2 linked regions of the Methylosinus sp. H3A genome follow. The protein of the gene in region 1 interacts with the protein of each later gene in a pairwise test. Links are inferred from orthologs where the notes say so. Each region holds a gene or a part of one and is shown on either strand. Other genes may lie near its edges.

What was found.
Region 2: the proteins of accC (region 1) and ribD interact in binary tests that used the Escherichia coli proteins (3 or more experiments, as listed by UniProt). The link is inferred for Methylosinus sp. H3A from one-to-one orthologs.

Annotation. Positions count from the first base shown.
Region 1 is NZ_JADNQW010000005.1:63,900-78,642, forward strand. Bases 5,940-8,770 are described here. They hold accC (acetyl-CoA carboxylase biotin carboxylase subunit), read right to left. Parts: upstream 8,119-8,770; coding sequence 6,760-8,118; downstream 5,940-6,759. Other genes in these bases: IY145_RS03200 (helix-turn-helix transcriptional regulator), read left to right, coding at 5,940-6,223; IY145_RS26305 (transposase), read left to right, coding at 6,427-6,750; accB (acetyl-CoA carboxylase biotin carboxyl carrier protein), read right to left, coding at 8,130-8,669; aroQ (type II 3-dehydroquinate dehydratase), read right to left, coding at 8,676-8,770. Also shown: IY145_RS03165 (hypothetical protein), read right to left, coding at 1-106; IY145_RS03170 (hypothetical protein), read left to right, coding at 261-854; IY145_RS25565 (Ada metal-binding domain-containing protein), read right to left, coding at 1,323-1,823; IY145_RS03185 (aminotransferase class V-fold PLP-dependent enzyme), read left to right, coding at 2,023-3,441; IY145_RS03195 (UDP-glucuronic acid decarboxylase family protein), read left to right, coding at 4,094-5,050; more of IY145_RS03200, read left to right, coding at 5,141-5,939; more of aroQ, read right to left, coding at 8,771-9,119; IY145_RS03225 (DsbA family protein), read right to left, coding at 9,203-9,985; IY145_RS03230 (LPS-assembly protein LptD), read right to left, coding at 10,032-12,656; LPS export ABC transporter permease LptG, read right to left, coding at 12,656-13,741; IY145_RS26130 (transposase family protein), read left to right, coding at 14,582-14,743. UniProt on the Escherichia coli protein: This protein is a component of the acetyl coenzyme A carboxylase complex; first, biotin carboxylase catalyzes the carboxylation of the carrier protein and then the transcarboxylase transfers the carboxyl group to form malonyl-CoA.
Region 2 is NZ_JADNQW010000005.1:2,839,670-2,854,542, forward strand. What follows is about bases 11,334-14,294. They hold ribD (bifunctional diaminohydroxyphosphoribosylaminopyrimidine deaminase/5-amino-6-(5-phosphoribosylamino)uracil reductase RibD), read left to right. Parts: upstream 11,334-12,224; coding sequence 12,225-13,364; downstream 13,365-14,294. Other genes in these bases: glyA (serine hydroxymethyltransferase), read left to right, coding at 11,334-11,623; nrdR (transcriptional regulator NrdR), read left to right, coding at 11,719-12,228; IY145_RS16250 (riboflavin synthase), read left to right, coding at 13,366-13,971. Outside these bases: IY145_RS16170 (J domain-containing protein), read right to left, coding at 1-199; IY145_RS16175 (rubrerythrin family protein), read left to right, coding at 460-879; IY145_RS16180 (heterodisulfide reductase-related iron-sulfur binding cluster), read left to right, coding at 1,073-2,413; IY145_RS16185 (hypothetical protein), read left to right, coding at 2,435-2,938; IY145_RS16190 (DUF3501 family protein), read left to right, coding at 2,957-3,544; IY145_RS16195 (transcriptional regulator), read left to right, coding at 3,593-3,907; IY145_RS16200 (DNA-binding transcriptional regulator), read left to right, coding at 3,900-4,217; IY145_RS16205 (peptide chain release factor 3), read left to right, coding at 4,299-5,897; IY145_RS16210 (hypothetical protein), read left to right, coding at 5,970-6,431; IY145_RS16215 (nucleotide disphospho-sugar-binding domain-containing protein), read left to right, coding at 6,428-6,982; IY145_RS16220 (hypothetical protein), read left to right, coding at 7,177-7,560; IY145_RS16225 (hypothetical protein), read right to left, coding at 7,634-7,960; IY145_RS16230 (alkaline phosphatase family protein), read right to left, coding at 8,197-9,942; more of glyA, read left to right, coding at 10,349-11,333; ribH (6,7-dimethyl-8-ribityllumazine synthase), read left to right, coding at 14,342-14,842; transcription antitermination factor NusB, read left to right, coding at 14,839-14,873. UniProt on the Escherichia coli protein: Converts 2,5-diamino-6-(ribosylamino)-4(3h)-pyrimidinone 5'-phosphate into 5-amino-6-(ribosylamino)-2,4(1h,3h)-pyrimidinedione 5'-phosphate.

The sequences.
Region 1 (14,743 bases):
TATCGCAGCCGCCTAGTCCTGCAAAGCCGAGCGCAGACGGCCAAAGGCAATATGACCAGGCTAGAAAGCCGACCGTGGCGATTTGCCGCCATCGTCTTCGAGACATCGCCAGTCCTCGCGTCGAGCCATTCGATCCGTGGCTATTCCCGGCGCCGCACGCGGTCAACATACATGAAGTACCGGTTCGCTTTTACGCTCAACTTCGACCCGCACCGACGATAGGTTCGACTGGCAAGCAGGATCTGACATGAGTGCGAACAATGTGCACCTTCTCTTCGACTTCGTTCATCAGCCGACTTTTGGTCGCTCTGACGCTGCCTCAAATTCTGTCAGCCGTGCCGGCATGGGGCGGCGCCGAAAATCCAATTGCTGAACTCGAACAGCATGAACTCGAACAGGCTGCGCTCGCGTGCCGGTCTCGGAGTTATAAAGAGTTGTTCACCACGATGATCCGGTCGGCAGCCGTGCGAAAAAAATACGCCGCGCCTCAGATCGATTATGAGGAACGCAGCAAAAAGAACGAGACGAGGAAGAGCGCGATTCCGAAAGAGAGCTACGACAAATTTCCGATCCAGATGTTCGATTTCTATTGGAAAACGACCGTCCCGGCGAAGCCCGGCGACAAAGAAGAATATGTGATGATAGAGTTCGACCAGAACCAGAGCAATCAGATTTCCGTCGAGTGGACGCGTGTGCATTACCGAGGACCGTATGTGGGCGAGGAGATTTTGGGGACGGCGTACGACCTCGACGGCAAACCTTACCGTCGGGGAAGGCGAGTCGATGGCCGATTGCTTCTTGACCCGACCAAAGATTGCTGGGAACTCGTCGCGGATATTCGTTATGTCAAGTAAGCGCCGCGATGGCGATCGAGCGAGCCACGGCATGGTTGAATGCAAATGCTCAGCGGATGCGGCTGGAACTGCGGCGCAAAGCGCGGGTGACGGTTTTGCAACGCCGCCGAAGACCGGGAAACGGGCTCTCGCCTCGGCACATGATCGGTGCCTGCGGCCTTGCTTGGTTTCTTCGACTCGATCAGAGACGGTGACGCCATTTTTTGGCACATGGTGGTCGAACGCCGTGACAAACACGACCGCCGGCAAAGCATCCGTAAGACCATCGAGCAATTCGAACCCGGCGCCGCCCGGCATCTGGATATCGAGCAAGAGGATGTCCGGCACGCGCTCCTCTACGAGCGCGCGGGCCTTCATGATATCGCCAGCCTCATCGACATGGCTTACCCAGTCGAGCTTGTTTCAACAGTCGTGTCAGCCGGCGCCGGGCCAGCGGCTCATCATCGACTACAAGAACCGTCAGTTCGGTCATTCCGTCCTCCACGGCATATCCAATGCCGCCCGATAGACACCCGGTGCGGCAGGACCGGCCGAAAATTGCCCGTCATCCTGAAACCGCGCTCGAAGGCGGTCGGCGACATTCTTCAGCCCGACCCCCATGCCAGCGGGCTTTGGCCCGACCGTTTCCATCGGCATGTCGTTCTCGACGATCACGCGCAGCCGGTCGGTTTCACGACGGGCGGAAAGCGAAATACTGACCTTGCCGGCCATCGCGCCAACGCCATGCTTGATTGCATTTTCAATCAGGGGCTGGAGGATCAGACTGTGCACGCGATAGCCCGCCGCCTGCGCTTCTGGAACATCCGCGAAGAAACGGAGATTTTCCGGTTTCGCGGCGCGCGATGGGCATGATGGGCGGCAGAATATTCGCGTGGTTTCGACGCCATAGAGGAACCGGCCCTCATAGGCCCTGTCGCGCGTCGCCACGGCCCGAAGCATCTCTTCAGCATGGAGAGCTGGTCGATCCATTTTCATTTTTGTCCGAACTGTCCTCGCCGCGAACATACCTCGAAGGATGAGGATCGCCGCTCCGCTTCCTGCCGCCAAATCCGTCCGGCCGCCCAAACGAGACGACGACCGCGATTTGACCGCAAGTTCCGGAGTGCGCATTCCGGTCGGGCGTCTAAGCTCGAGGGCGAACCGATACGCCCACGAGAGACCGAAACGAATGAGTAAAGCTCTGGACCGCGCCTACCGCGCTGCGACCGCATGGATCGATGGCCTCGACGAGCGGCCGGTGGCGGCGCGCGCGACGCGCGACGACCTCACCGCGATCTTCGACGGACGGCTGCCGGAGTTCGGAACCAGATCGGAAGAGGTCGTCGAATGGTTGACGCGCCAAGCCGGCGACGGAATGCTCGGCAGCGCCGGCGGTCGCTTTTTCGCCTGGGTCATCGGAGGCGGCGTGGAGTCCGCGCTGGCCGCAGATTGGATGGTCGCGACATGGGATCAGAATGCGGCGCTCTACGCCTGCAGCCCGGCCGCCTCGGTCATCGAGGACACAGCCGGCGCATGGATCAAGGAATTGCTGGATCTGCCGCGCGAATCGTCCTTCAGCTTCACGACCGGCTGTCAGCTCGCGCATACGACCTGCCTCGCCGCCGCCCGCCACGCGCTGCTGAAGCGCGCCGAATGGGACGTGGAGCAGGACGGACTCTTCGGCGCGCCTCGTTTGACCATTCTGGCGAGTGAGGAAAGACATGGCTCGATCGATCGCGCGGCGCGCTTTCTCGGCTTCGGCCGCCGGGCGATCCAGCCGCTCGCGACCGACGATTCGGGAAGGATCGCGCCGACGGCGTTGGAACAGGCGATATCGCGCTCGGGCGGTCCGGCGATCCTCGTCTTGAATGCGGCCGACCTCAACATCGGCGCCTGCGATCGATTCGCCGAGCTCATTCCAATGGCGCATTCGGCCGGGCTCTGGGTCCATATCGACGGAGCCTTCGGGCTATTTGCACGCGCGAGCCGCGCGCATCGCCATCGCTTATCGGGCGTGGAGCTGGCCGATAGCTGGGCGACCGACGGCCACAAATGGCTCAACGTCCCTTTCGACTGCGGGATCGCGATCGTCAGAGATCGCGCGGCCCATCGCGCCGCGATGACGACCAGCGCCGCCTATATCGCGGCGCAATCGGACGCGCGCGATCAGATCGACTGGAATCCCGAATGGTCACGGCGCGCACGCGGCGTCCCCGTCTATGCGGCGCTGAAGGAATTGGGACGCGAGGGAGTCGAAGCCCTGATCGATCGCTGCTGCGCGCATTATGAGGCGCTGGTGGATGGGCTCGGCGCCCTCGCCGGTGTGGAGGTGCTGTCTCCGGCGAGCTTGAATCAAGGCCTCGTGCGATTTAATCGCATCGCCGACACGCCAGAAGAGAACGACGCCTTCACGGACGAAATCATCGAGAAGATCAACGCCACAGGCGAAGCCTTCTTTTCCGGTACGACATGGCGCGGTCGCCGCGCCATGCGCATCATCGTCGTGAACTGGCGCACGAGCGAGAACGATGTGGACCGCGCAGTTGCAGCCACCTGCGCCGCGCTCGCCCAATCGCACGCGGGCTCCTCTTTGCACATCGAAGGCTAGCGCGCTCGTGTTGGAGGAACCGGGAGCGCGTAGCGCGGGAGCCATCGTGCACGAGTGAGATTCTGGCGCTGACGGAACGGGAAAGCGCCTCGCCTTCGAGCATGAGGAGCGCCGACTTGAGACGGATTGCTCCTGCATTCCGTCGACCGTTTGCCCACGCCATGGTGCTTCGCCTGGAAAAAGGAGAGACGCCTGATGGAGGCCCGCTCGGCAGATCATCCACCACCCCGGAAGGCCCGATCCTCGCCGGCTTCTAAACGGCTTCTAAAAATAAATCTCGTTGGCTGCTCGACCCTTCCAAAGCCTCGCAAGATATTGATTTTATTGGTGCCGGTTGCAGGATTCGAACCCGCGACCTACTGATTACAAATCAGTTGCTCTACCAGCTGAGCTAAACCGGCGCCTCGTCCGAACGACTTGGCGTTTCGACGTCGGCACCCTCTATACGCTCCCGCGCTCCTCTGGAAAAGAGCGTGCGCGAAACGCATCCGCTCCACCTCTCCGCGCGGCCGCAAAAACCCTACGCAGGCGAGCTGTCGCAACGAGAGCCGCGGCGTTGCGCCCAATGGGACGAGATGCTATTTGAAATAGCAACGCAGCGGAATCGAAATGCGAGAACACGCTGTTTTTTAAGATCACCTAGGGCGCTCGCATGGAAAACCGCAGGATTCTGGTCACGGGCGGCGCGGGTTTTCTCGGTTCGCATCTGTGCGAGCGATTGATCGCGGCGGGACACGAGGTTCTCTGCGTCGATAATTTCTTCACCGGCCAGCGCAAGAATATCCACCATCTGCTCGACCATGAGAATTTCGAGCTGCTACGCCATGACGTCACCCATCCGCTGTTCGTCGAAGTCGACGAGATTTATAATCTCGCCTGCCCCGCCTCACCGATCCATTATCAGTTCGATCCGGTGCAGACGACCAAGACCAGCGTGATCGGCGCGATCAACATGCTCGGCCTCGCCAAGCGGGTGAAGGCCAAAGTGTTCCAGGCGTCGACATCCGAAGTCTACGGCGATCCTTCCGTGCATCCGCAACCGGAATCCTATTGGGGCAACGTCAATCCCCTCGGACCCCGCGCCTGCTATGACGAAGGGAAGCGCTGCGCCGAGACCTTGTTCTTCGACTATCACCGGCAGCATAGGCTGAAGATCAAAGTCGTGCGCATCTTCAATACTTATGGACCGCGCATGCACGCCCGCGACGGTCGCGTCGTCTCTAATTTCATCGTGCAGGCGCTGAGGGGCGAGCCGATCACCATCTATGGCGAAGGCCAGCAGACACGGTCTTTCTGCTATGTCGACGATCTCATCGGCGGCTTCACCGCGCTGATGGATTCGCCCGACGACGTCGTCGGGCCCATCAACATCGGCAATCCCCAGGAGTTCACCATTCGGCAACTCGCCGAGCAGGTGATCGATCTCACCGGCTCCACGTCGAAGCTCGTCTTCGAGCCGCTTCCGGCGGACGATCCCAAGCAGCGTCGGCCGGATATTTCCGCCGCGGAGCGCCTGCTCGGCTGGGGGCCCACAATTCAATTGCGCGAGGGGTTGCTGCGCACCATCGCTTATTTCGACGAGCAGCTGGGCCGCGCCCGCGAAGCGTAGCGACGGAATCGCGCGCGGCCGAGGCTCTCGTTCGAAGCCGAGCGGCGGAAGTATTGCTTCCGCCGTTTTCGATCGTCGCGGACGTCGCCCATGTCGAAATTCGAAGCCCTGGCCGACCGCATCTACGAGGCCGCCGTCGTTCCGGAGTTCTGGCCGGAGGTTCTCGACGCGATCTCCACGCTCAGCGGCTCCGTCGGCGGCATTTTATTCGCGACCAATGCGCAATTTTCGGGTTGGACGGCGTCGCCGCGCATGGCGCCCATGTTCGCCGAATTCGTCGAACGAGGATGGGCGGCGCGCAATCCGCGTCCGGCGCGCGGACGCGCCTTCAACGCCGCGGGTTTCGTCAGCGATCACGAGCTGTTCTCGCCCGAGGAGATGGACGCCGATCCGACCTATGCCTATTTGCGGAGCCAGGGCCTCGGCTGGTGCGCTGGCAAGATCGCCATCCCGCCCACGGGCGACACGCTCATCTTCAGCTGGGAGAAGCGCTTCGCCGATGGTCCCTTCGATCGCGCCATGCTCGATTCTCTGGATGCGATCGGCGGCCATCTCGCCCGCGCTGCGCTCATCGCCGCACGACTCGGCCTCGAGCGGGCGCGCGCCGCCGCCGAGACCATGCGCGCCCTAGGCCTGCCGGCGGCCGTGCTGTCGCGGTCGCACCGGCTGCTGCTCGCCAATGATCTGTTCGCGCGCTTCGTCCCGTCGCTGGTGCAGGATCGGCGCGAACGCGCCATCATCACCGATATGCGCGTCGATGCGCTGTTCGCGCAGGCGCTCGCCCGGCTGCGCATCGTCGGCGCGCCGGCGGGCCTGCAATCCCTGCCGGTTCCCGCTCGAGAGGGGAACCGGCCGCTGGTCCTGCATCTCGCGCCGATCCGCGGCGCGGCTCAGGATGTGTTCGCGGCCGGCGACATATTGCTGATCGTCACCGAATTGACGATCGGCGCGACTCCCGACGCCGCTCTGCTCCAGGGCCTGTTCGATCTCACCCCCGCCGAAGCGCGTGTCGCGCGCGCCATCGCCGCGGGCCGGCCAGCCTCCGAGATCGCCGGCGCGCACGGCGTCTCGGCGGAGACCGTTCGGACCCAGCTCAGAGCTGTTTTCGCAAAGACGGGCGTCTCGCGCCAGGTCGACCTCGTCCGGCTGCTGTCGGGCGCGACGCTGCCCTGAGCCGCCCCTTCTTCCCTGCCATCTCCTCCATTTGGGGGATACGCCCCGAACGCGCCCGATATAGGGAAGGGCGCGGCGTTCTCGGCGCGAGTCGAGGATTTTCGGGGGGAACGCATGTCCAGTCTAGACGATCACATTGGGAGAGCTCCGGCGGCGGCGAGCGACGCCGCGCCCGGCCGTCGGCGCAGCCGATAGAGACCAAGGTGATCGACGATCGACTAGACGACGACGAATGGGCGCTCTGCGCGCGCTTCGTCATCGAAACGGGGGCAAAGCGCGGACGACCGCCGCGCGACCATCGCCGCGTCATTGATGGCGTGCTCTGGATCGCGCTGACGGGAGCCGCCTGGAGAGACCTGCCTCCAGAATTCGGCAATTGGAGCTCGGTCTACCGGCAGTTTCTGCGGTGGTCCGAGAGCGGCCTATGGCGCGTTCTGCTCGCGGAGGCGACATGCGCGGAGAGGGCGGATTTGCAGGCCGCGCTCACCGCCGTCTGCGCCCTGCCCGGCCGCCGCACGCCGCGCTGAGCACGCCGATCAGAAGCTCGGATCTATGCCGCCCGTCGCCAGAAAATGCTCGAGCCAGTGGATGTCGTAGACCCCGTTCTGAACGTCTGCGTTGCGCACCAGCGTGCGGAACAATGGCAGCGTCGTGTCGACGCCGTCGATGATGAACTCGTCCAGCGAGCGCCGCAGACGCATCAGCGCCTCGGTGCGGTTGCGGCCGTGGACGATGAGCTTGCCGATCAGCGAATCGTAATTGGGCGGGATCGTATAGCCCTGATAGGCCGAGGAATCGACGCGCACGCCGACGCCGCCCGGCGGATGATAATAGGCGATGCGTCCGGGCGAGGGCCGAAAGCTCGACGGATGCTCGGCGTTCACGCGACATTCGATCGCATGGCCCCAGAACCAGATATCCTCCTGCCGCAGCGACAGAGGCGAGCCGGCTGCGACGCGAATCTGCTCGCTGACGAGATCGACGCCGGTCACCGCCTCCGTCACCGGATGCTCGACCTGGATGCGCGTGTTCATCTCGATGAAGTAGAAGGAGCCGTTCTCATAGAGAAACTCGATCGTGCCGGCGCCGGCGTATTGAATTTCGCGCATCGCCTTGGCGCAGACTTCGCCGATCTCGCCGCGCTGCTCGTCATTGAGGGCGGGCGAAGGGCTCTCCTCCCACACTTTCTGATGGCGACGCTGCAGCGAGCAGTCGCGCTCGCCGAGATGTATCGCCTCCCCCTTGCCGTCGCCGAACACCTGGATTTCGATATGCCGCGGCTTGTCGAGATATTTCTCGAGATAGACGGTGTCATCGCCGAAAGCGGCCTTCGCCTCGGCGCGCGCGGTGCCGAGGGCGGAGTGCAGCTCGGCCTCGCTGCGGGCGACCTTCATGCCGCGGCCGCCGCCGCCGGAGGCCGCCTTCACCAGCACGGGATAGCCGATTTTCGCGGCCACCTCGGCGCCCTCTTTGTCGTCGGTGATCGGCCCGTCGGAGCCCGGCACGCAGGGGATGCCGAGGCGACGCGCCGTGGCCTTGGCCTCGATCTTGTCGCCCATCAGGCGAATGTGCTCGGCCTTCGGCCCGATGAAGGTGAGCCCGTGCTCGGAGACGATCTCGGCGAACCGGGCGTTCTCGGAGAGGAAGCCATAGCCCGGATGCACGGCGTCGGCGCCGGTGATCTCGCAGGCCGACAGCAGCGCCGGAATGTTGAGATAGGATTCGCGCGCCGCCGGCGGCCCGATGCAAACCGATTCGTCGGCGAGCTTCACATGCATGGCGTCGGCGTCGGCCGTCGAATGCACGGCCACCGTGGCGATGCCGAGTTCCTTGGCTGCGCGTAGAATACGAAGCGCGATTTCGCCGCGATTGGCGATGAGAATCTTGTCGAACATGCGCGCCCGCCCTATTCGATCACGAGGAGCGGTTCGCCATATTCGACCGGCTGTCCGTCTTCGACCAATATCGCCGTCACCACGCCGCCCTTGGGCGCGACAATGTCGTTGAAGGTCTTCATCGCCTCGATGAGCAGCAGCTTGTCGCCGGCGGTGACGCGCGCGCCGACTTCGACGAAGGGCTTGGCGTCCGGGCTCGGCCGCAGATAGGCGGTGCCGACCATGGGCGATTTCAGCGCGTCGGCGTGCTCGGCCGGCGCGGCGGCGGGCCCCGGCGTAGCGCCCCGAGCGGCGGGCGCCTGCGGCGGAGCGACGGGCGCCGGCGCATAGGCCGGCAGAGCGATCGTCGCATGGGTCGGCGCGGCGGCCGGCGTGCGAGCGGCGCGAATGCGCAGATCGCCCTTCTGGACCTCGATCTCGGTCAGATCGCTGTCGCCGAGCAGGCGCGCGATCTCACGCAGCAGCTCGGTGTCGACGCCGGCGGCTCCGGCGGCGGCTTTGGGTTTCGCGGCGGGGGTGGAAGGGCGACGAGTTTGTACTTTGCGCGCCATGATTGCTCAGGTCTTTCTTTCTTCTCGATCGAACAAAGCGTCCAGCGCCAGAACATAAGATTGGGCTCCGAAACCGGCGATGACGCCGCGAGCCACGGGCGCGATGAAGGAGTGCCGCCGAAAACTCTCCCGCGCATGCACATTGGAGAGATGCACTTCGACGACCGTCGCTCCCGAGCCCTTGATGGCGTCGTGGAGCGCGATCGACGTATGGGTGAAGGCCCCAGCGTTGAGAATCACCGGCGCGCCCGCCCTGCCCGCCTCCTGGATCCAGTCCACGAGGTCGCCCTCATGGTTGGACTGCCGGAATATGAGCCCGAGCCCGCGGGCGGCGCAGATCTCGGCCAGCCGCGCCTCGATATCGTCGAGGGTCGCGCGACCGTAAATGTCGGGCTCGCGCGTCCCGAGCAGATTGAGATTTGGGCCGTTGATGACGTGGACGGCGGGCATGAGGATCCTGGACGAAGGGCGCGCGCCGCGCCGGCGGGGCCCCTTCTAGCCTCATTGCCGCCGCGAAGGAAGCCCCGCCTCCGTCAGCAGACCGTCTTGCCGCATTTGCGCGCATTGTCGATCTTGGCTTTGAGCGGCTGATAGCCGACCGCGCCCACGATGACCTCCTTGCCCAGCACCCAGGAGGGCGTGCCGCTCAGATTGAGGCTGTCGGCGAGCTCCATGACCTCTTTGATCGAGGCCTTGACCTCGGGGCTCTTGGCGTCCTTCTCGAGCTTGGCGGTGTCGGCCCCCAGCTCCTTGGCGACGGCGATCGCCTGGGCCTTGCCGACCGAGCCGCGCGTATTGAGCAGCTTGCGGTGGAATTCGTAGAATTTCTCCGGCTTGAACTGCAGACGCAGGGCGGTCGCGATCTCGGCCGCCTCGACCGAGCCGGCGCCGAGCACGGGGAAATCCTTCAGCACGACGCGCAGCTTCGAGTCGCCGTCGATGAGCTTGGCGACATCGTCCAGCGCGCGTTTGCAATAGCCGCAATTATAGTCGAAAAACTCGACCAGAGTGACGTCGCCCGACGGATTGCCGATCACCGCCTGATTGGGCGAATTGAACAGCCGGTCGGCGCTCTGAGTCACGGCCTTCTGCCGGGAATCGGCCTCGGCGACCTTCTGGCGGCGATCGAGCTCGTCGATCGCGTCGCGAATCACTTCCGGATTGGCGATCAGATAGTCGTGGACGATCTTCTCGATCTCGGCTTTTTGCGGGACGGCGGTCTGCGCGCGCAGCGGCGCGACGACGGCGAGGCCGACGACCGCGGCGACAGTGGCGCGGGCCAGAGCGCTTCCGTCAAAAAATTGGGCGAGCCGCATGGGGATCTCCTCGAAGGGTTCGGAACGTCGCGGCGACGTTCGCTCGTCAGGGCAGTGTGCGCACGCCGTCGTTGAGTTGGAGCGAGCCGAGCCCATAGTTGAACTTGGCGTCGCCCAGCGTGCGCAATTGCAACGACACCATGATCGTCTGGTTCCGCGAGAGCCCGGTCGAGGTGTTCCCTTGGAAGACCGACGAATAATTGATCGAAAAAGTGGTGCACTCGTCCTTGTAGCCGCCCCCGAGGCCCAGCGCGGCGACCGAGAACAAAGGTGCCGATCCCGTGATGGTGCTGCCGGTCAGCGTGATATTGCTCGCCGGAGATATGGTCAAGGAATTATAGAGATAGCGGCTCATGTCGAAGGTGGCGGAGCCGGTGAGGAAATAATTCTTGGTGATATCGTAGCGGCCGTTCACGGACATGCCCTGGCGGCGCTGGTCGAAGCCGATGACCGGCTGCGACGCGTAATTGGCGTATTGCAGATTGACCGTGAGCGGATCGAGCTTGAACGAGGCGACGACGTCGATGCGGCGTCCGCGCAATCCGTCCGGATCGAAACGCCCCTTGCCGACGATGCTGAAGAAGGACGAGGGCGCGACGGCGAGACGGCCGACCCAGTCCGAGGTGCGCGTGTCGAGGCCGGAGGAGAGGCCCACATTTGCCGCGTCGGCGGTGGAATAGCCGTTCTTGCCGGCCAGTTGCCGCGATTGGCCGACGAGCGCGTTGACGAAGCCGCCATTGGCGAAGGTCAGCGTGCCCTGGCCGCCATAATTGACGCGCGTGCCGGTCTCGAAACGATCGTAGCCGGAATATTTGCTCCATTCGAACAGATTCGAATCGTCGAAGACGAGGCTCTGCGCGTCCATATTGACGAGCGAGGGGATCGACGACTGGTTCGGCCGCGCCACCACCTGGGCGATCGGCTCGACGACGAGATCGCCGAGATTGCTGCGGGCGAGGATGGGATAGCGCCATTCGACGCCGCCGCCCGGCGTCGCCTGCCCGCGAAACACGCTGTCCGCGCCATTGACGAACAGCGACTGCGCGGAATTGGGGATCGGCTGACCCATGCTGTTGTAGGCGGCGTAGGAATTGTTCGTGTCATAGTCGAGATAGGAGCCCGTCACGCGCGTGAAGGCGAAGGGCGTCCAGGCGCCGCCGATGGGATCGATGATCCGGCGCCGCCAGGAGGCCATCGCCGTCGCATGCTGATAGTCGCCGCCGATGCCGCGCAGCAGACAGCCGCTCTTGTAAGGGTCGACCGACGGCGAGTAGAGCTGGCAGACATTGTAGAGGCCATAGAGCGAATCGAGCGTGCGCGGCTGGATCGACTCGTAATTGGCGATGCTCGCCGAGGTGCTGGTGAAATTGGCGTCCAGCGTGATCTCGCCGCCTATGCCGAAGGTCTTGGCGGGATCGACGTCGAAAGCGCGATTATAGTCGAGCAGAGGATGCACGACCGGCTGCTGCGCCTGCACGTCATTGGCCGACAGGCCTTGGAAGTAGTAGCCGCGCAGATCGAAATAGCTCCGCGGTCCCTGCCCGGTCAAATAGACGGTCGAGGACGCTTCGCGGAAGAAGTAGTTCTGCAGAAAGCTGTTATATTGCTTATAGTCCTGCAGGAAATAGCGATCGCTGAGCGCGGTGATGTCCCAGCCGAAGCGCCAATAGTCGTTGATCGCGAACTCGCCATTCGAATAAACCGAGCCGCGCCAACGCTCGTTGCGCGCGCCATAGGGCGCGATGGTGAAGGCGCTGGGGTCGCTGACATGCGTGCCCTCGGCGCGGATGATATAGGAGCCGTTCTCCAGCCGGTGGCGGAATTCCGCCGAGAGGAAAGGCCCCTGCCGGGTGAAGCCCGTCGGCGTGACAGTGAGGTCGTAATCGGGCGCGAGCGCCCAGTAATAGGGCACGCCGATGCCGAGGCCGAGCTGCTGGCGATAGGTCAGCTGCGGATTGAGGAAGCCCGATTTGCGCTTCACCGAAGGGTCGGCCGACCAGAAATAGGGGACATAGGCGATCGGCGTCCCGAACAGCTCGAGCGAGGCGTCCTCGTAATAGATCACCTTCTCGTCATTGTCGTGGATGATGCGCTTGGCGTGGACCATCCACAGCCGCGGCTTGCTCGGATCGTCCTGGCAAGCGTCGCAGGCCGTATAGGAGCCCTGCTCGAAGGTCATGACCTCGCCCGTGCGCTCCGCGTGGGGCGAGGTGAAATGGGTGCTTTCGGCGCTCTCGACCTGCAGGCTGTCGATGAAGCCGTTCTTGAAGTCGTCGGTGAAGTCGAAGCGATCGGCGTAGGCGACCGTTCCGTCCTTCTCGGTCAGCTTGGCGTGGCCTTCCGCGAAGACGCGCTGCGTATTGCGGTCATAGACGACGCGATCCGCCTCCAGCACCCGGCCCTTGTAATAGATCTGCACCGCGCCCCGCGCGGTGACGATGTTGCGGCGCTCGTCATAGGCGAGCTCCTTGGCCTCCACCACCATGCGCTGCGCGCTCTCGGGCGGCGGAACGGCGAGCGGCTGCGCGCGTGCGGCAACGGGCGCCGCGGCGATGAGCGCCGCCAGAACGGGGAAGAGCCTAGAGACGATACGCGAACGCGCGGGCGCGGAGCGAGCGAGCTCCGCCTCCAGCTTAGTTTCGCGAGAGCGGCGACGACGGCGAAGGCCCATCAGCCGTCCTCCGAATGCAAAAGAGCGAGCGCACCCAACATGCTTCCGACAAGAGCAGGAGACCAAGCAGCGACCAGCGGGCTGATGACGCCTGCGCCACCCAGATCGGAAAAGATTTTCGTGCCGATATAAAGCACGAAGCCCGATACGACGCCACCCGAAATGGTCCGTGCGATTCCGCCAAATCGAAAGAATCTTAATGAAAAGGAAGCGGCGACGAGAACCATGGCGACGAGCAGTAGCGGCCGCGCCAGAAGTGTCTGAAACTGCAGCGTGTAGCCGGTGGCGTCGAGGCCCGCGTCGCGCGTGCTGTCGCCGAGCCGCGGCAGATCCCAGAAGGGCGCCCCCTGCGGCGGTGTCGCCGCCGAGGCGAGCTGCTCGGGCGTCAGATCGGTCGCCAGCAGATAGGAGCCGACCGCACGCGATTCTTCGCCCGGCGCGCTGACGCGGGCGTCCTCGAGCACGAAGACCCCGGCGAGCAGCCTGGCGCGCGCCGCCTCGACGCGCTCGAGGAAGACGCCGTCCTTCTGATAGACATTGACGCTGATCCCGTCGAGCGCGAGGCCCCCCGCCCGCACATTGACCGCATGCATGATCGCCTGGCCGTCGACGCCGTTGAGACGGAACCATTTGCCATGGTCGACGCGCACGCTGCCTTCGACGCCGAAGAGATCGAGCTCCATCTGATCCGAGCGCATCTTCATATTCGCCGAGACCGGATTATAGAGCGTGACCGAGACGACCCCGATCGTCCCCGCGACCAGCGCCGGCGGCAGCAGGAACTGCCAGACCGACATGCCGGAGGCGCGCGCCACGACGAGCTCGAGCTTGCGGGTCAGATCGACGAAAGTCGCCATGGAGCCGAACAGCACTGCGAAGGGGAGAATCATCTCCGCCGTCGCCGGCACGCGCAGGACCGTCATCAGCGCCACCGTGCCGGCGCCGGCCTGCGGAATGTCGCCGGCGCGCCGCAGCAGCTCCACGAAATAGACGACGAACATGAGGCAGAACATGGTGACGAAGATCGCCATGATCGTCTTGGCGAATCGCGCCGCCAGATAGCGCGTGATCGTGGCTCCGATCATGCGGACCTCGCGCGGCGGGGCGACGGCGGCATATGTCGCGCGGAATCGATCGCCATCGCCTGTCGCCGCCCCTCCCCCATGCGCCGCGCTCCCCGGTCCGGCGCGCCCCATATTCCGAGCCGCTTCGCTAGACGCTCCGCCGCCGCGGCGCAAGCCGAGGCCGGCGCCGAGGTCCGTCGCGCCCGATAGAAGCTGCCTCGCGCTCGAGGCTTTTCCTGGGCGAAGCGCCTCGCCGGCGCTCTGTCGGCCGAACGCCGCCGGGGCGAGCGCTCACCTTGCGCCCCAAGTCCGACGACCGCTCCGCCCTGCGTTGCGAAGACATCACGCCGCCGGGCGCCGTCTCCCGTCGGCCGGGCATTCGTGGCCAGCCGAAGCTAGAGCGAGACAAAAATATAGCAACATCATAATGTTGATCGCCGAGCGCGTGCGGCCCTCGGGTTCGGTCCCACTGGGGCGGAGCCGGCTATTTTCCTCGGCCGCTGGGCCGAGGGCGCCGGGTCGGCGACCCGCCTCCTTCTCATTCCCAGGTTTCTTGCGCCGTACCGATTGCGTCGGGAGTTGTGGTTGGCCGCCCTCTCGCTCCGCCCCGTCTGCTCGGCCTACGCCCTCCCGACACCGCAACAAAATCGCGAAAGCCCCGCGTTCGGCAAACCCCGGCAGGATTCCACCTTATTTTCGCGGAGCGCTGTCCAAATAGGCGAGGCCGGCTCTTCCTAATCCCTCATGCCAGCTCTCGCTGGCCTCCTCAGTAGGCAGGGGAATCGCAGATGAGTATAAGGGCATTGCGCGGGAGGTAGAGAAGGATTCATTCAGGAGGCTTCTCGATTCGGGGAGGCTCCCGTGCAGGCTCTCATCTCGATTTTCCGCCAAGTTCACGATCCTCGCGACATCAACGCCCGGCACGATTGCGCGTCTATGCTGTTCGTCGCCCTGATGGCGACGCTGTGCGGGGCCAAGAATTGCGTCGATATCGCCGATTTCGCCGCCGCCAATGAACACGAT
Region 2 (14,873 bases), 2.8 Mb from region 1 along the record:
GCGACATGACGAAGCAGGCGCCGAAGGCGATGCGCCCTTGCGTCTCCAACTCGTCCAGGCTGAACGGCCCCACCACCTCATAGGGCGGCGCGAGACAGGCGGTGCGGACGCCGTCGACGATCTCGACGCGGCCGATCGCGACCTTGTCGGACACGCCGAGCGAGCCGTTCCAGACGACCCAGTCCAATTCCTCCGACATTCAGCGCGCTCTCATGCGTCGGGCGCCGCACCCCGTCGCTTTTGTGCGAAAAGGGCCGGCCGCGTTCGTACAATCTCGCGTTACATGCAGTTTCGAAGCCAATATCGCGCTGCAGCATGGATTTGGCGCCTCGTCCCCAGGCAAAGACGGCTTTGGCGCTTGGCAATCATTAATTTCGAATTATTCTAAACAAGGGCGTTCCGACTGGCCATCGGGACAGTGGCGGCGCCCCGATCAGGGTTCATCCAAGGAGCTGAGTTATGGCTACGCTCAAGGACACGAAGACCGAGCAGAATCTCAAAGCGGCCTTCGCCGGTGAGTCGCAGGCGAACCGCCGCTACCTGTATTTCGCCCAAAAGGCGGATGTCGAGGGCTACAATGATGTGGCGACCGTCTTCCGTTCCACGGCGGAGGGCGAGACGGGCCATGCCCATGGCCATCTCGAATTCCTCGAGGTGGTGGGCGACCCCGCGACCGGCCTGCCGATCGGCAAGACCGAGGATAATTTGAAGGCCGCCGTCGCCGGCGAGACGCATGAATATACGGATATGTATCCTGGCTTCGCGCGCTCCGCCCGCGAGGAGGGTTTCGAGGAGATCGCCGATTGGTTCGAGACGCTGGCCAAGGCCGAGCGCTCGCACGCCGGCCGCTTCCAAAAGGCGCTGGACGAGCTGAAGTAGGCTTTTCCGACAATCGTCCGGCGGCCCGAACGAAAGCAGGAGCCGCCGGAACGGCCTGCCGCCGTCATTGCGAGCGAAGCGAAACGATCCAGAGCCGCCCTGCGGCCCCTGGATCGTTTCGTCGCTTCGCTCCTCGCGATGACGAACGCGGAACAATTCATCAGGCAATGGACGCGAAGGGCTTGGAAGCGAGATGAGAGAAGGCGGGCTCGAGGCGCCCTTCCGGCGTCCGTTGGATTGGGAAAATCCAGACTTCTACGACGAGGCGAAGCTCGACGCCGAAATGCGCCGCGTGCTCGATATTTGCCATGGCTGCCGGCGCTGCTTCAATCTGTGCGATTCCTTTCCGCGCCTGTTCGATCTCGTCGACGAGTCGGCGAAAGGCGAAATCGAGACCGTCGATAGCGCCGATTTCAAGAAGGTCGTCGACGCCTGCACGCTCTGCGACATGTGCTTTTTGACCAAATGTCCCTATGTGCCGCCGCATGAGTTCGATCTCGACTTCCCGCATCTGATGCTGCGCTATCGCGCCGTCGAGGCGAAGAAGAACGGCGTCGGTTTCGCGGATCGCCAGCTCGCCGACACCGACCGCAATGGCGCATTGGCGACGAAGCTCGCGCCGCTCGCCAATTGGGCGACGGATTGCGCGCATACGGCCGCGCGCAATGCGCTGGAGAAGGTCGCCGGCCTGCATCACGAGGCCGCGCTGCCCAAATATTCGAAGAAAACGCTCGCCGCGCTCGCGAAGGAGCAGCCGGTCGAAGTGAATCGCGACGCGCCGGGTTTCGGCCGCAAGGCGGTGATCTACGCGACCTGTTTCGGCGAATATAATGATCCGGGCGTCGGCCTCGCCGCGCGCGCGGTGCTCGCCAAGAATGGCGTCGAGACGGAGATTCTGCACCCGCATTGCTGCGGCATGCCGCTGCTCGAGCAGGGGCTCATCGGCGAGGTCGCAGCCTCGGCGAAACAGGTCGCGGCCGCCTTCGAGCCCTGGATCGACAAGGGCTATGACATTATCGCGCTGGTTCCCTCCTGCGCGCTGATGCTGAAATTCGAATGGCCGCTGATCGTCACCGATGATCCAAAAGTGAAGCGTCTCGCTGCCTCGACCTATGATCTCAGCGAATATGTCGTCGGCATCGCCCGCAAGGAGGGACTGGCGGAAGGGCTCGGGCCCATCGAGGGCGGCGTCGCCTTCCATGTCTCCTGCCATTCGCGCGCGCAGAATATCGGGCGGAAGGGCGCGGAGCTGTTGAATCTCGTCCCGCAGGCGGATGTCGCGGTCATCGAGCGCTGCTCGGGCCATGGCGGAGCCTGGGGCTACAAGACGCCCAATTTCGAGACGGCGCTGAAGGTGGGCAAGCCGGTGGCGCGGCAGGCGCAATCTTCGGGCAAAGCCTATATCGTCTCGGAATGTCCGCTCTCCGGCCCGCATATCGTGCAGGGCATGGAGCGGCTCGACGCCGAGGCGAAAAAGCCCGAGCTTCTCGCGCATCCGATCGAGATTCTCGCGCGGGCCTATGGGTTCTTTTGATCACGAATTCTGAGAAGCACGATGGAAAATACGACGGTTGAAGCGATTAGACAAATATTGATTCAGCTACATGATCTCGTTGACCGTGGCCTACCACCGCAGCGGATTGATAAAGTAAGGCGTGAAGCAATTTTTTTTCTTTACGAAGGCGGGGTAGCAGCGAAGTGGTCTTTCGATCGGCCTCATTCCAAGGCCGCGAGGGTTATGCACCGCAATGCACGTGAAATGGGCATTCCCTTTAATAGTGGGCGCTTTCCTATCACATATGAGCACGCGATACCGCTAAAACTGCTACGAGAGGGTTTACGGCAGGCGACCGAATCGACAGAGCAAATGCGAGACTTTTTGCGCCGTCATGTTCAAGGCGTTGTGGTCTTGAAGCAAGAAGATGCCGCTCTTACCAAAAAAGGGCTACGCAATCGACATCCTGATGGCGCAGACTTCTTTGATCTGATGGCTCGCTACCGAGCCGCTGGGATCACATTCGAACCTGAAGACGAACACAAACTGCTGCGCTACATTTAGGTAAATGGAGATAGCACGATGGCGAAGCACCACATCACCGTCGCCGATCTTCTTCCGCCGGACGAATACGTCAAGATTCGCATCGAGAGCCGGCGCCGCATCGCCGCGCGCAAGCGCAATCGCCGCATCGAGGTCGGGCCGTTCGTGACCTTTTATTTCGAGGATTTCGAGACGATCTGGCTGCAGATCCAGGAGATGATCCACATAGAGAAGGGGACGCTCGAGCAGGCGCCGAGCGAGATCGCCGCCTATGATCCGCTGATCCCCAAGGGCCGCGAATTGGTCGCCACCTTCATGATCGAGATCGACGATCCGCTGCGCAGGAAGCGCGTGCTGGACACGCTGGGCGCGATCGAGGAGACCGCCTTCATCGAATTGGGCGGCGAGCGCATCGCCGGCGTCGCCGAGGCCGATCAGGACCGCACCAGGGCCGACGGCAAGGCCTCGGCCGTGCAATTCGTGCATTTTCCTTTCACCGATGCGCAGGCGGCGGCGTTCCGCACGCCGGGCGCGCGCGCGCTGATCGGCTTCACGCATCAGAATTACGGGCATATCGCTGTCATGCCGGAGGCTGTGCGGGTGGAACTCGCGGGGGATTTCGCGTGAGCGATGCGGCCTTGACGTCTATACGGCGTAGCCGTATATATTCTCCCTGTGTCGACCGTCATCGAAACTCCCACTTTCGCGCGGCTCGCCGCTCAGTGCTGGGAAGATGACGATCGGACTGCGTTCATCGACTTCATCGCGTCGAACCCGGAGGCCGGAGATGTCGTTCCAGGCTCGGGAGGCCTGAGAAAAATTCGCTGGGGGAGCGTCGGACGCGGCAAGCGCGGCGGCGTTCGCGTGATTTATTTCAATCGGCTGGCGAATGGAGAGGTTTGGCTGCTGCTGGTCTATCCCAAGTCGGCGCGGGACAATATTCCCGCTGATGTCCTCCGTCAGATCAAGAAGGAACTCGACGATGGCTGACGCTCCGAAATCCGCCCAGCGCGCGAAGGCGATCGACATCGGCGCGGAGCTGCTCGCATCGGTGCGGGAGATGAAGGCCGGCGCCAGGTCGCGGGTCCACAATCCCGAAATCCCGCCCGAAATCCCGCAATTCGCGCGCGCGCGGCTCGCCTCCGGCCTGTCGCAGGCGGCGTTCGCCGCTCTGCTGGGCGTTTCCGTGCGGACCTTGCAGGATTGGGAGCAGGGCCGGCGCAAGCCTTCCGCGGCCGCGGTGACGCTCTATAAGATCGCCGAGCGGCGGCCGGAGGTCTTGCGCGAGCTCGCGGCGTGAGCCGGCACGGAAAGCTGGCCTTATCCGCCGATTGCCCTTAAAGGGCGTGGCGAACCCGCCACTTTCCAGCGAGCCTCAGCCTTGACCAGCCCACAGCCGAGCGACCCCGTCTCGCGGCGGCGCACCTTCGCCATCATCTCCCACCCGGACGCGGGCAAGACCACGCTCACTGAGAAGCTTCTGCTGTTCGGCGGCGCGATTCAGCTCGCCGGCGCGGTGAAGGCCAAGCGCAACGCTCAGCAAACGCGCTCCGATTGGATGAGCATAGAGCGCGAGCGCGGCATTTCCGTCGTCACCTCGGTGATGACCTTCGAATATGGCGATTGCGTCTTCAACCTGCTCGACACGCCGGGCCATGAGGACTTTTCGGAAGACACCTATCGCACACTCTCCGCCGTGGATGCGGCGGTGATGGTGATCGACGCCGCCAAGGGCATCGAAGCGCGCACGCGAAAACTCTTCGAAGTGTGCCGGCTGCGCGACATTCCGATCGTCACCTTCATCAACAAGCTGGACCGTGATGGCCGCGATCCCTTCTCGCTCCTCGACGAGATCGAGAAGACGCTGGCGCTCGACACCGCGCCGGTGACTTGGCCGATCGGCTCGGGCCGGAGCTTTGCCGGCACCTACTGCTTCGCGACCAAATCGGTGCGCAAGATCGACGCCGACACGGAGCCGATGACCGTCTCCGGCCTCGACGATCCGGCGCTGCTCGCGCTGCTGCCGGCGCATGAGGCGGACGCCTGGCTGGAAGAGGCGATGCTCGCCGAGGAAGGCTGCAAGAAGTTCGAGCTCGCGGGCTTTCGCGAGGGGCATTTGACGCCCGTCTTCTTCGGCAGCGCGCTGCGCAATTTCGGCGTGCGCGATCTCATCGACGCTATGGCCGAATATGCGCCCTCGCCGCGCGGGCAGGACGCCGACAAGCGCCATGTCGAGGCCAAGGAGCCGAAGATGGCCGGCTTCGTCTTCAAGATTCAGGCGAATATGGACCCGAACCATCGCGACCGCATCGCCTTCATGCGCGTCTGCTCGGGCAAGCTCTCGCGCGGCATGAAGGCGAAGATCGTGCGCACGGGCAAAACCATCTCGCTCAATGCGCCGCAATTCTTCTTCGCGCGCGACCGCTCCATCGCCGATGAAGCCTATGCGGGCGACGTCGTGGGCATTCCCAATCACGGCATATTGCGCATCGGCGACACGCTCACCGAGGGCGAGGAGATTTCCTTCCGCGGCGTGCCGAGCTTCGCGCCGGAAATCCTGCGCCGCATCGTCATCTCCGACGCGATGAAGGCCAAGAAGCTACGCGAGGCGCTGCGCCAGCTCGCGGAGGAGGGCGTGGTGCAGCTGTTTCTGCCCAATGACGGCTCGGGCGCGCTGGTCGGCGTCGTCGGCGCGCTGCAGCTCGACGTGCTGGCGACGCGGCTCGAGGCCGAATATGGGCTGGAGACGAAATACGAGACCTCGCGCTTTGCGATCTGCCGCTGGATCACGTCGAATGATCCGATCGCGATGAAGAGCTTCGTCGACTCGCATGGCTCCTCCATGGCGGAGGACATAGACGGCGCGCCCGTGTTCATGTCGTCGAGCGAGTTCCAGCTGCGCTATGACGCGGAGCGGCATGCTGCGATCGTGTTCTCGGATGTGAAGGATTATCAAAAGAGCGGGGTGGCGAAGGGGTGACGCGACCCTGCGCCGAAGCGTCTAGTTTCCAGCTGACTTAGGCCGGAGCGCTTCATTAGGCCGGAGCGCTTCATGGCCCGCATCGTCTTCGTCGTATGGCCGATGCCGGCCTCCGTCCTCGCGGGGCTCAAAATCGCGCGCGGCCTGCGCGCGCGAGGGCACGACGTCTCCTATATCGGCCCGGCGAGCAGCCGGAAATTCATCGAGCCGCATGGATTTCCCTTCACGCCCGTCTATGTCGGCTGGTTGCCCGAGGAGCCGGCGGCGGATGAGACGAAGGATTGGAGCGTGCAGAAGCGCCGCGAGGAAGCGCGTGCGAGAAGCCGCGCATCGGTCGCGCTGCTGGAGGCTTTGGCGTCCGATCGCGACCGCGAGCTCCAGGATATTTTGGAGAGGGCGAGGCCCGATCTCCTGATCATCCACAGCTCCGACTTCGAGGTGATCATCCCGTCATTGCTGGCCTTCGAGGCGGGCGTCGTCAGCGTCTATCTCTGCTCCACCTTCGCGCGCGCGGAAGCGCGCTCGGCACGCTGACTTGGGGCCGTCCCGACAAATATCGCGGGTTCTTTCAGGTCGTTCTCGACGTCGCGGCGACGCGGCCGGACGATCGCTGGGTCGTTTGCCTCTATGACGCGCTCGACCCGGGCGATTTCGACAATGTGCCGGAGAATGTGATCCTGGCGAAGCGCGCGCCGCAATTGGCGCTGCTCCGGCGCTCCGCGCTCGCCATAGTGCATGGCGGCGCCGCCACGATAAAGGAATGCGCCTATTTCGGCGTGCCGATGATCGTCTTCCCGATCGGTTTCGATCACCCCGGAAATACGGCGCGCGTCGTCTATCACGGACTCGGCGTTCGCGGCGATTTCCGCACCGTCACGACGCGGGAGATGAGCGCTCTGCTGCAATGCGTGGAAAAGGACTCGTATATTCGAATCCAAACGCGCTTGATGGGAGAGGCCTTGCGCGCCGAGGACGAGAACGTCTCGGTCGATTTCGTCGAATCCCTGCTCGCCGCAGAGGGGCCGCCCATGGAGCCGGCGGCCGGATGCGAGGACGAATCGGCCATCGCTCTCGCCTTTCGCTGAACGGCGCCCGGCCGGTCTGCGCAGCCGATGGAGACATTTGCGATCGGCTCGAATATGCTGACGCTTCTAGAGCGTTTCCAGCCGAAGTGAATGTCGGTTCGGCCTTGGAAAGGCGTCAAAGCGAAGGACTAGAATCCTTCCGTGTTTCATTGAAACACGGAAGGATTCTAGTCCGATCCCAGGAGCGCAGACCCATGTCCGAGGCGTCGTCCGGCCTCAACCTCGATCCGATCGGCGATGATTTCATTCTGAGCCGCACTGGCGACGATGGCGTGACGGCGAAGATCGTCCTCACCGCCGCCGATATTCTCGATCTGACCCGCTCCGCGCTCGCGCTGCGCGAGAAGGGCCTCGCCGAGAGGCAGCCGGCGAGCGGCGAGGTCGAGGCGGTGCTGGCGACGCCGGTCGAGAATGTCGCGCTGCATCGCGAGATGCTCGGCGACAATCTGCTCCTCACTTTCGTCTCGCCGGACGGCAATCGGCTGGCCTTCGCTCTGCCCGCGGCGGTCGCCGCCGATCTCGTGGAGCGGCTCTCGGGCGTTCTCGCGACGCAGGCCGCCGCGCCGGCGCGGCAGTGAGCCGAGCGCGCTTCCTGCCGGAGGGAAGTCCCGTTCAGCCTCGGAAACGCGTCGAAACAAGCGCCTCTCGCCATCAGGGCGAGACGCGATAGTCCTCGGTTAGGTCGCCGCGGATCAGCGTGACGATCTTCTCCGTTCCCGAGCGCATCCAGCGCGCGTGGCAGATCTTCGGCCCGCACAGCACCTCGGGGAAGCGATAGAGCGGCTTGCCGGAGGGGAGCTTGAGGCCGAAGCCGGCGTCCGGCCTCCAGCCCTGGGCGGCGAGTTGGTCGCGATACTCCCGGTAGATCGGCAATTGCGAGAAATCGGCGTCCTGGGCGACCGACGATCCCGAGACCAGAGCGAAGAGCGCGCCGGCGCAGGCGAGCCTCGCGAGCCGACCGGGATTGGAGGAATTCATCTTGGCGAGCCCCCTCTGCGGCGCGGGCGAACGGGCCGGCGTCGTCGGCTACATCGCATGATCGCGCGGCTGTGAAAAGTTCGAAACGGCGCGAGGCCGGGGCAATCAGGCGAACGCGCCTATTGCGGCGTTCGCGCCATCGCCCTGGGCGCGACGCGCGTTTCGGAACAGAATGCGAGGCGCGCGACGAAAACGGCCCCGCTCGCGCGGGGCCGATTCTTTGTCGGTCGCGTCAATCAGCGCTCGGCGGCGTCCAGCGCCCGCGCGAGGCTGTGGACCTCCTCGTCGCGCGAGGCGAGCGGGGCCAGGCGGTAACGCTCCTCGATCAGCTTCAGGATCGAGGTCGTGTCGTAATTCGCATGATCCACCCCGGAACGATCGAAGCGCTTGGAGATCAGCAGCGCCGGAATGCGCGTGCCGGGGCCCCAGCGGTCGTGCGCGCCGCCGCCGGCGTGATGATCGTGGTCGTGGTGGTGGTGATGCTCCCACTCGGCCACGCGCTCGTTCTGATAGGGCGGCGGCGGCACATGGTCCCAGGAGCCGCCGAACTCGTCATAGGTGACGATGATCAGCGTGTCGCGCCCATCCGGGCCGTTCACGATCGACGCGATAAGATCGACGAGATGCGCGCTGCCGGCGGCCTCACTGGCGTAGCCGGGATGCTCGTTTTCCGCTCCGATGAGCTTCACGAAGCTGACCGGCTTGAGCCGGCCGGTGTTGGCGGCCTGGACGAACTCCGCCACATCGCGCAGATGGGCGGCGCGGGCCGCCGTGCCCGTGGCGTAGGCCTTGAAATAGTTGAAGGGCTGATGGTGGAACTGGAACAGCTTGTCCGGGCAGTTCGGATAGACCGCCGTGGCGAACGCATTGGGGTCGGCGCAATTCGGCCCGGCTCCATTGGTCCAGCCGGGCGCGCCGACGTCGCCATTGGCGTTGGACCAGCCGCCCGAATACCAGGCCCAATCGATCCCGCGGGCGGAAAGACGCTCGCCGATCGTCGGATTTTCCAGCGGCGGCAGACGTCTCACATCCGCAGTGCCGGGCGCATAGGGCTGATAATAAGGCTGGATCGTGTTGATCGCAAAATCGCCGCAGGCGACGTTGGCCGGCGTCGCCGGCCGTCCCGACGGCGGAGCGCAGGAGGCGGTCAGCTGCGCGTCCTTGGCGGAGGAGCCGAGCAGATTGGCGTAGAGCGGCGTGCTGGTCGGCATGCCGTTCTGATCGACGACCGAATGAAAATCAGTCGCGCCGGCGTCATTGGCGGCGTTGGCGAAGACCGGCGTCGTCGCGGCCACCAGCCATTGATGGTTGAGGAAGGAGCCGCCGAAGGCCGCCTGGAAGAAATGATCGGCGATGACGTAATGCGGCGCGCCATGCTTGTGGAGCGCGACATAGATCGGCAATTTGGTCGTGTCGTAATAGCCCATCGACAGGCCGGCCGCGTCGCTGCCCGTCACATAGCGGTTCTGCTTGCCGCCATTGATCTGGAACAGCTCGCTATAGAAGCGATGCACGAGGTCGCGGGTGCAGCCGCCTGCGAGGCCGGCGCCTTTGAGCACGCCATTCGACGCGGAGACGCCCGGCGCGGGGCAGGTCGTGTCGGTCGCGGCGATATAGTCGTCGATCTCGAAGGGCGCATTGGGGAAAGCGCTCTGGAAGGGGGGCGCGTCGGTCGCGTCCGTGCAGTTCGTCGGCAAGGGCGACGGCGAGGCGAGATTCACATCCTTCTGCAGCAGGCAGGAATAGGCGGCGCCGCCGTCGGCGCGGACCTGCTTGGTGTGCGCCGTGTCTGCGAAGCGCAGACCCTGGACCGGCTCGCCATTCACCGCGCCCCACAGGCCGAACAGATTGTCGAAGCTGTGATTTTCCTGGTAGATGACGACGATATGATTGAATTCGCGCAGAGATTCTGAGCTGGCGGGCGTCGCGGACGCCGCGCAGGCGAGGGCCGCGAGGCCGCCGATCGAACGCTTCAAGAACATTTTGTAGCCCCCTAATATTGGCGGGGCGGACGCTAGCGAGGCGACATATCGGGTCGATGACAATCGCTGCGACGCCTGGATATCGCGCGCGACCCGCTCGAAACGGGAGCGAATCGGCCGGCGCGGCGACAAACTCCGGCCCCCGCGTCCGCGCCGCCCCTTTTCGTCCTTGCGAGAGCGTGATAAGCGAACCTCCACACCGATGCGCGAGCGCGCATTCTGCGGACGGATTTCGGTCGGCCGAGAGAATTTTGCGCTGAAAACGGGAGCTCGAGGCCGTTTCGGGATCGCCGTTTCCGGCGTCCCCGAGCGAAACCTCGCTTCCCGCGAACGGCTCCGCCCGAAGGCGCGGGCGAGCCGGGAGCCGCCGTCACTTGCCGCGCCTTGTCTCGATAGAGGATGCTAAATGAGCCAATCCGCTTTCTTCACTGCCTCGCTCGCCGATTCGGATCCCGATCTCGCCAAGGCCATCGGCCTCGAGCTCGGCCGTCAGCGCGACGAGATCGAGCTCATCGCCTCCGAGAACATCGTGTCCAAGGCGGTTCTGGAAGCGCAGGGCTCCGTCCTCACCAACAAATATGCGGAAGGCTATCCGGGCAAGCGCTACTATGGCGGTTGCCAGTTCGTCGACATCGCCGAGAATCTGGCGATCGAGCGCGCCAAGCAGCTGTTCGGCTGCGGATTCGCCAATGTGCAGCCCAATTCCGGCAGCCAGGCCAATCAGTCGGTCTTCCTCGCCCTGGCGACGCCGGGCGATACGTTCTTGGGCCTCGATCTCGCCGCTGGCGGCCATCTGACGCATGGCTCGCCGGTCAATCTCTCCGGCAAATGGTTCAAGCCGGTTCCCTATACGGTGCGCAAGGACGATCAGCGCATCGACATGGAGCAGGTCGCCGCGCTCGCCGCTGAGCATAAGCCGAAGATCATCATCGCCGGCGGCTCGGGCTATTCGCGCATTTGGGACTTCGAGGCCTTCCGCAAGATCGCGGATAGCGTCGGGGCCTATTTCATGGTCGATATGGCGCATTTTGCCGGTCTGGTGGCGGCGGGTCTGCATCCCTCGCCCTTCCCGCATGCGCATATCGTCACCACCACCACGCATAAGACGCTGCGCGGCCCGCGCGGCGGCATGGTGCTGACCAACGACGAAGACATCGCCAAGAAGATCAATTCGGCGGTCTTCCCCGGTCTGCAGGGCGGTCCGCTGATGCATGTCATCGCCGGCAAGGCCGCGGCCTTCGGCGAGGCGCTGAAGCCCGAGTTCAAGGCCTATCAGCAGCAGGTCAAGGACAACGCCCAGACGCTGGCGCAGACGCTGGTCGACGCCGGCCTCGCCATCGTCTCCGGCGGCACCGACAATCATCTGATGCTCGTCGATCTGCGCCCGAAGAAGCTGACCGGCAAGGCCGCAGAAGCGGCGCTCGGCCGTTCGCACATCACCTGCAACAAGAACGGCATCCCCTTCGACCCGGAGAAGCCCTTCGTCACCTCGGGCGTTCGCCTCGGCTCGCCGGCCGCCACTTCGCGCGGCTTCGGCACGGCGGAGTTCAAGCTCGTCGGCGGCTATATCGTCGAGGTGCTGGACGGTCTCGCCGCCAAGGGCGAGGCGGACAACGCCGCGACGGAAGCCGCGGTGAAGGAGAAGGTCCACGCGCTGACGGCGAAGTTCCCGATCTATTGATCGGGGTTATCGCAGGGCGCCCGCTGTCCCTTCTCCCCGCTCGCGGGGAGAAGGACTCGGGGCGTCCGGCGCAGTATCGGCGGTAAGGTGAGTCCATGCGCTGTCCCTATTGCGGCTCGCCCGACACGCAGGTGAAAGACTCCCGGCCGGCCGAGGATTCCTCCTCGATCCGGCGTCGGCGCGTCTGTCCCGGCTGCGGCGGCCGTTTCACCACTTTCGAGCGCGTGCAGCTGCGCGAGCTGATCGTGGTGAAGAAATCGGGTCGCCGTGTGCCTTTCGATCGTGACAAGCTGATGCGCTCGCTGGAAATCGCGCTGCGCAAGCGGCCCATCGATCCCGAGCGCGTCGAGCGCATGGTCAATGGCGTCGTGCGCCAGCTCGAGAGCTCCGGCGACGCGGAGGTCGAAAGCGCGCAGATCGGCGAATTGGTGATTCAGGGCCTCAAAACGCTCGACGATGTGGCCTATGTGCGTTTCGCCTCCGTCTATCGCGATTTTCGCGAGGTCGGCGATTTCCATGCGCTGATCGACGAATTGTCGCATAGCGACGGCGAGCAGCGCTCGGAGGCGGCCGAGGACGCCGAAACTGCGCCGGGCGGGAGATGACCGCGACGAACCCGCAATCCGAGTCTCAGACCATCATCGACGACGCCTTCATGGCGGCGGCGCTGGCGCTCGGCCGCCGCAATCTCGGCCGCACGGGGCCGAACCCCGCCGTCGGCGCGATCATCGTCAAGGACGGCGTCGTCATCGCGCGCGGCTATACGGCGCTGGGCGGCCGCCCGCACGCCGAGGCGATCGCCGTCGCGGCGGCGGGCGAGGCGGCGCGCGGCGCCACGCTCTACGCCACGCTGGAGCCTTGCTCTCACCACGGCGCGACGCCGCCTTGCGTGGACACGATCATCGCCTCTGGAATTGCCCGCGTCGTCTCGGCGCTCGAGGATCCCGATGCCCGCGTCGCCGGCCGCGGTCATGCGCGTCTGCGCGAGGCGGGCGTCGAAGTGACGACCGGCGTGCGCGCCGTGCAGGCTCGCGCCGATCACCTCGGCCACATATTGCGCGTGACGCAGGGCCGGCCGATGGTCACTCTGAAGCTCGCCCAGACGGCGGATGGCTACGCCGCCGGGGCGGAGCATGATCCGCGCCTCTTCATCACCGGCGCGCTCGCCGATTCCGTCACCCATATCGAGAGATCGCTGCATAGCGCCATCATGGTCGGCCATGGCACGGCCGCGGTCGACGATCCTCTGCTCACCGTGCGATTGCCGGGCCTCGAGACGTTCAAGCCGCTGCGCGTGGTGCTCGACGCGCGTCTGCGCCTGTCGCGCAGTTCGCGCCTCGCCGCCACCGCGCGCGAGACGCCGACGCTGGTCATCGCCGGAGAGGGAGTCACGGACGCAGAGGCGCAGGATTTCGCCGCCGCGACCGGGATAGAGGTGGCGCGCATCGGGCTCGACGCCGCCGGCCGTCTCGCTCTCGGCGAGGCGCTCGCCGAGCTGGCGCGTCGCGGAATCACGCGCGTCTTCAGCGAGGGCGGGCCGCGCGTCGCCGAAAGCCTGCTCGTCGCCGCGCTCGCCGACGACGTCGTCATTCATACGGGCTTGAGGCCGCTCGGCCGTCCGGGGCGGCTCGCTCTGTCCGCCACGGCGCGGGCCATTGTCGAGGACCAGAGCCGCTATCGCCTCGCCGATGCGGCCATGCTCGGCGTCGACCGCCTGACCCGCTATGAGAGGATCGGCTGAAATGTTCACGGGCCTCGTCACCGATGTCGGCGAAATCCTCGCAGTCGAGCCGCGCGGCGAATTGCGCCGCGTCGCCATCGCCTGCAACTATCCGCTGGAAGGGATCGCGCTCGGCGCCTCTATCGCTTGCTCCGGCCCCTGCCTCACGGCGGTGGGCCTGCGTCGCGCGGGCGCGCGCACGGTGTTCGAGGTCGACGCCGCCGCCGAGACTTTGGCGCGCACCAATGCGGGCGAATGGGCTGTCGGCCGCCGCATAAATCTCGAGCGCTCGCTGAAGATCGGCGACGAACTCGGCGGCCATATCGTCACCGGCCATGTCGACGGCGTCGCGACAATTGTCTCGCGCGATGATTTCGACGGAATGTTGCGCTTCTGGATCGAGGCGCCGCATGAATATGCCCGTTTCATCGCCGAGAAGGGCTCGGTGGCGCTGGACGGAACCTCGCTCACCGTGAATGCGGTGGAGGGAGACCGTTTCTCCGTGCTGATCATCCCGCACACGCTCGCGGTGACGACCTGGGGCGGCTACCGGGTAGGGGACCGCCTCAATCTCGAGGTCGATCTGATGGCCCGCTACGCCGCCCGACTGGCGGAAGCGGGGAAGTAGGGGCGCTTCCACCCTCCCCTTCATGGGCTATCGGATTCACCCATTGCGAGACGCTGCGGTCGTCCTGGCCGGGACAAGCCCAGCCACGATCTCGCGGGGGCGAGGAGGATGTGTGCATTCGATCGCCGCTCGCGGGGAGGGGCGCGTCCTTCTTTCGAAGCCTGCTGTAGGCTTTCCCCGAAAAAATGTGTATCCATCGCGGCTTCGTTTCACGGAGCGTCGCGCGCCGCCTCCGCGGCCCTCCCCCGCTTCGCGGGAGAGGGAGCAGGTTGCGCACTTCATAGAGAGTTCGCGAGACGCTCGCCGCATCCCTCTCCCGTAGAGCGGGGGAGGGTGAAGGAGGGCTTCCCCTCCGCCCATGGAGTCATGAATGGCAGGTTCCTACCGCGCCGATGACGATGATCTCGCGCCTGTCGAAGGCGCGCGTATTCTCGTCGTCGAATCGCATTTCAATGAAGATATCGTCGAGCTTCTGCACGAGGGCGCCGTCCATGCGCTGGAAGAGCTCGGCTGCGACGTCACCACCATCACCGTCCCCGGCGCGCTGGAGCTGGCGGCGGGCGCGGCCATCGCGCTCGACGCCGCCGAGGCCGCCGGCGCGCCATATGAGGGCGTGGTGGCGCTCGGCTGCGTCATTCGCGGCGACACCTATCATTTCGAGATCGTCGCCAATGAGAGTGCGAGAGCGCTCACCGATCTCTCCGTCGCGCGCCGTCTGCCGCTCGGCAATGGCGTCTTGACCGTGGACAATGAGGAGCAGGCCGTGCTGCGCGCCGATCCCAAGCAGGGCGGGGCCGACAAGGGCGGCGACGCCGCTCTGGCGGCGCTCGCTCTGGTGCGTTTGAAGCGCAAGCTCGGAGGCCGCTCGTGAGCGTCGAGGAGAGATCGGCGGCGCGGCTCGC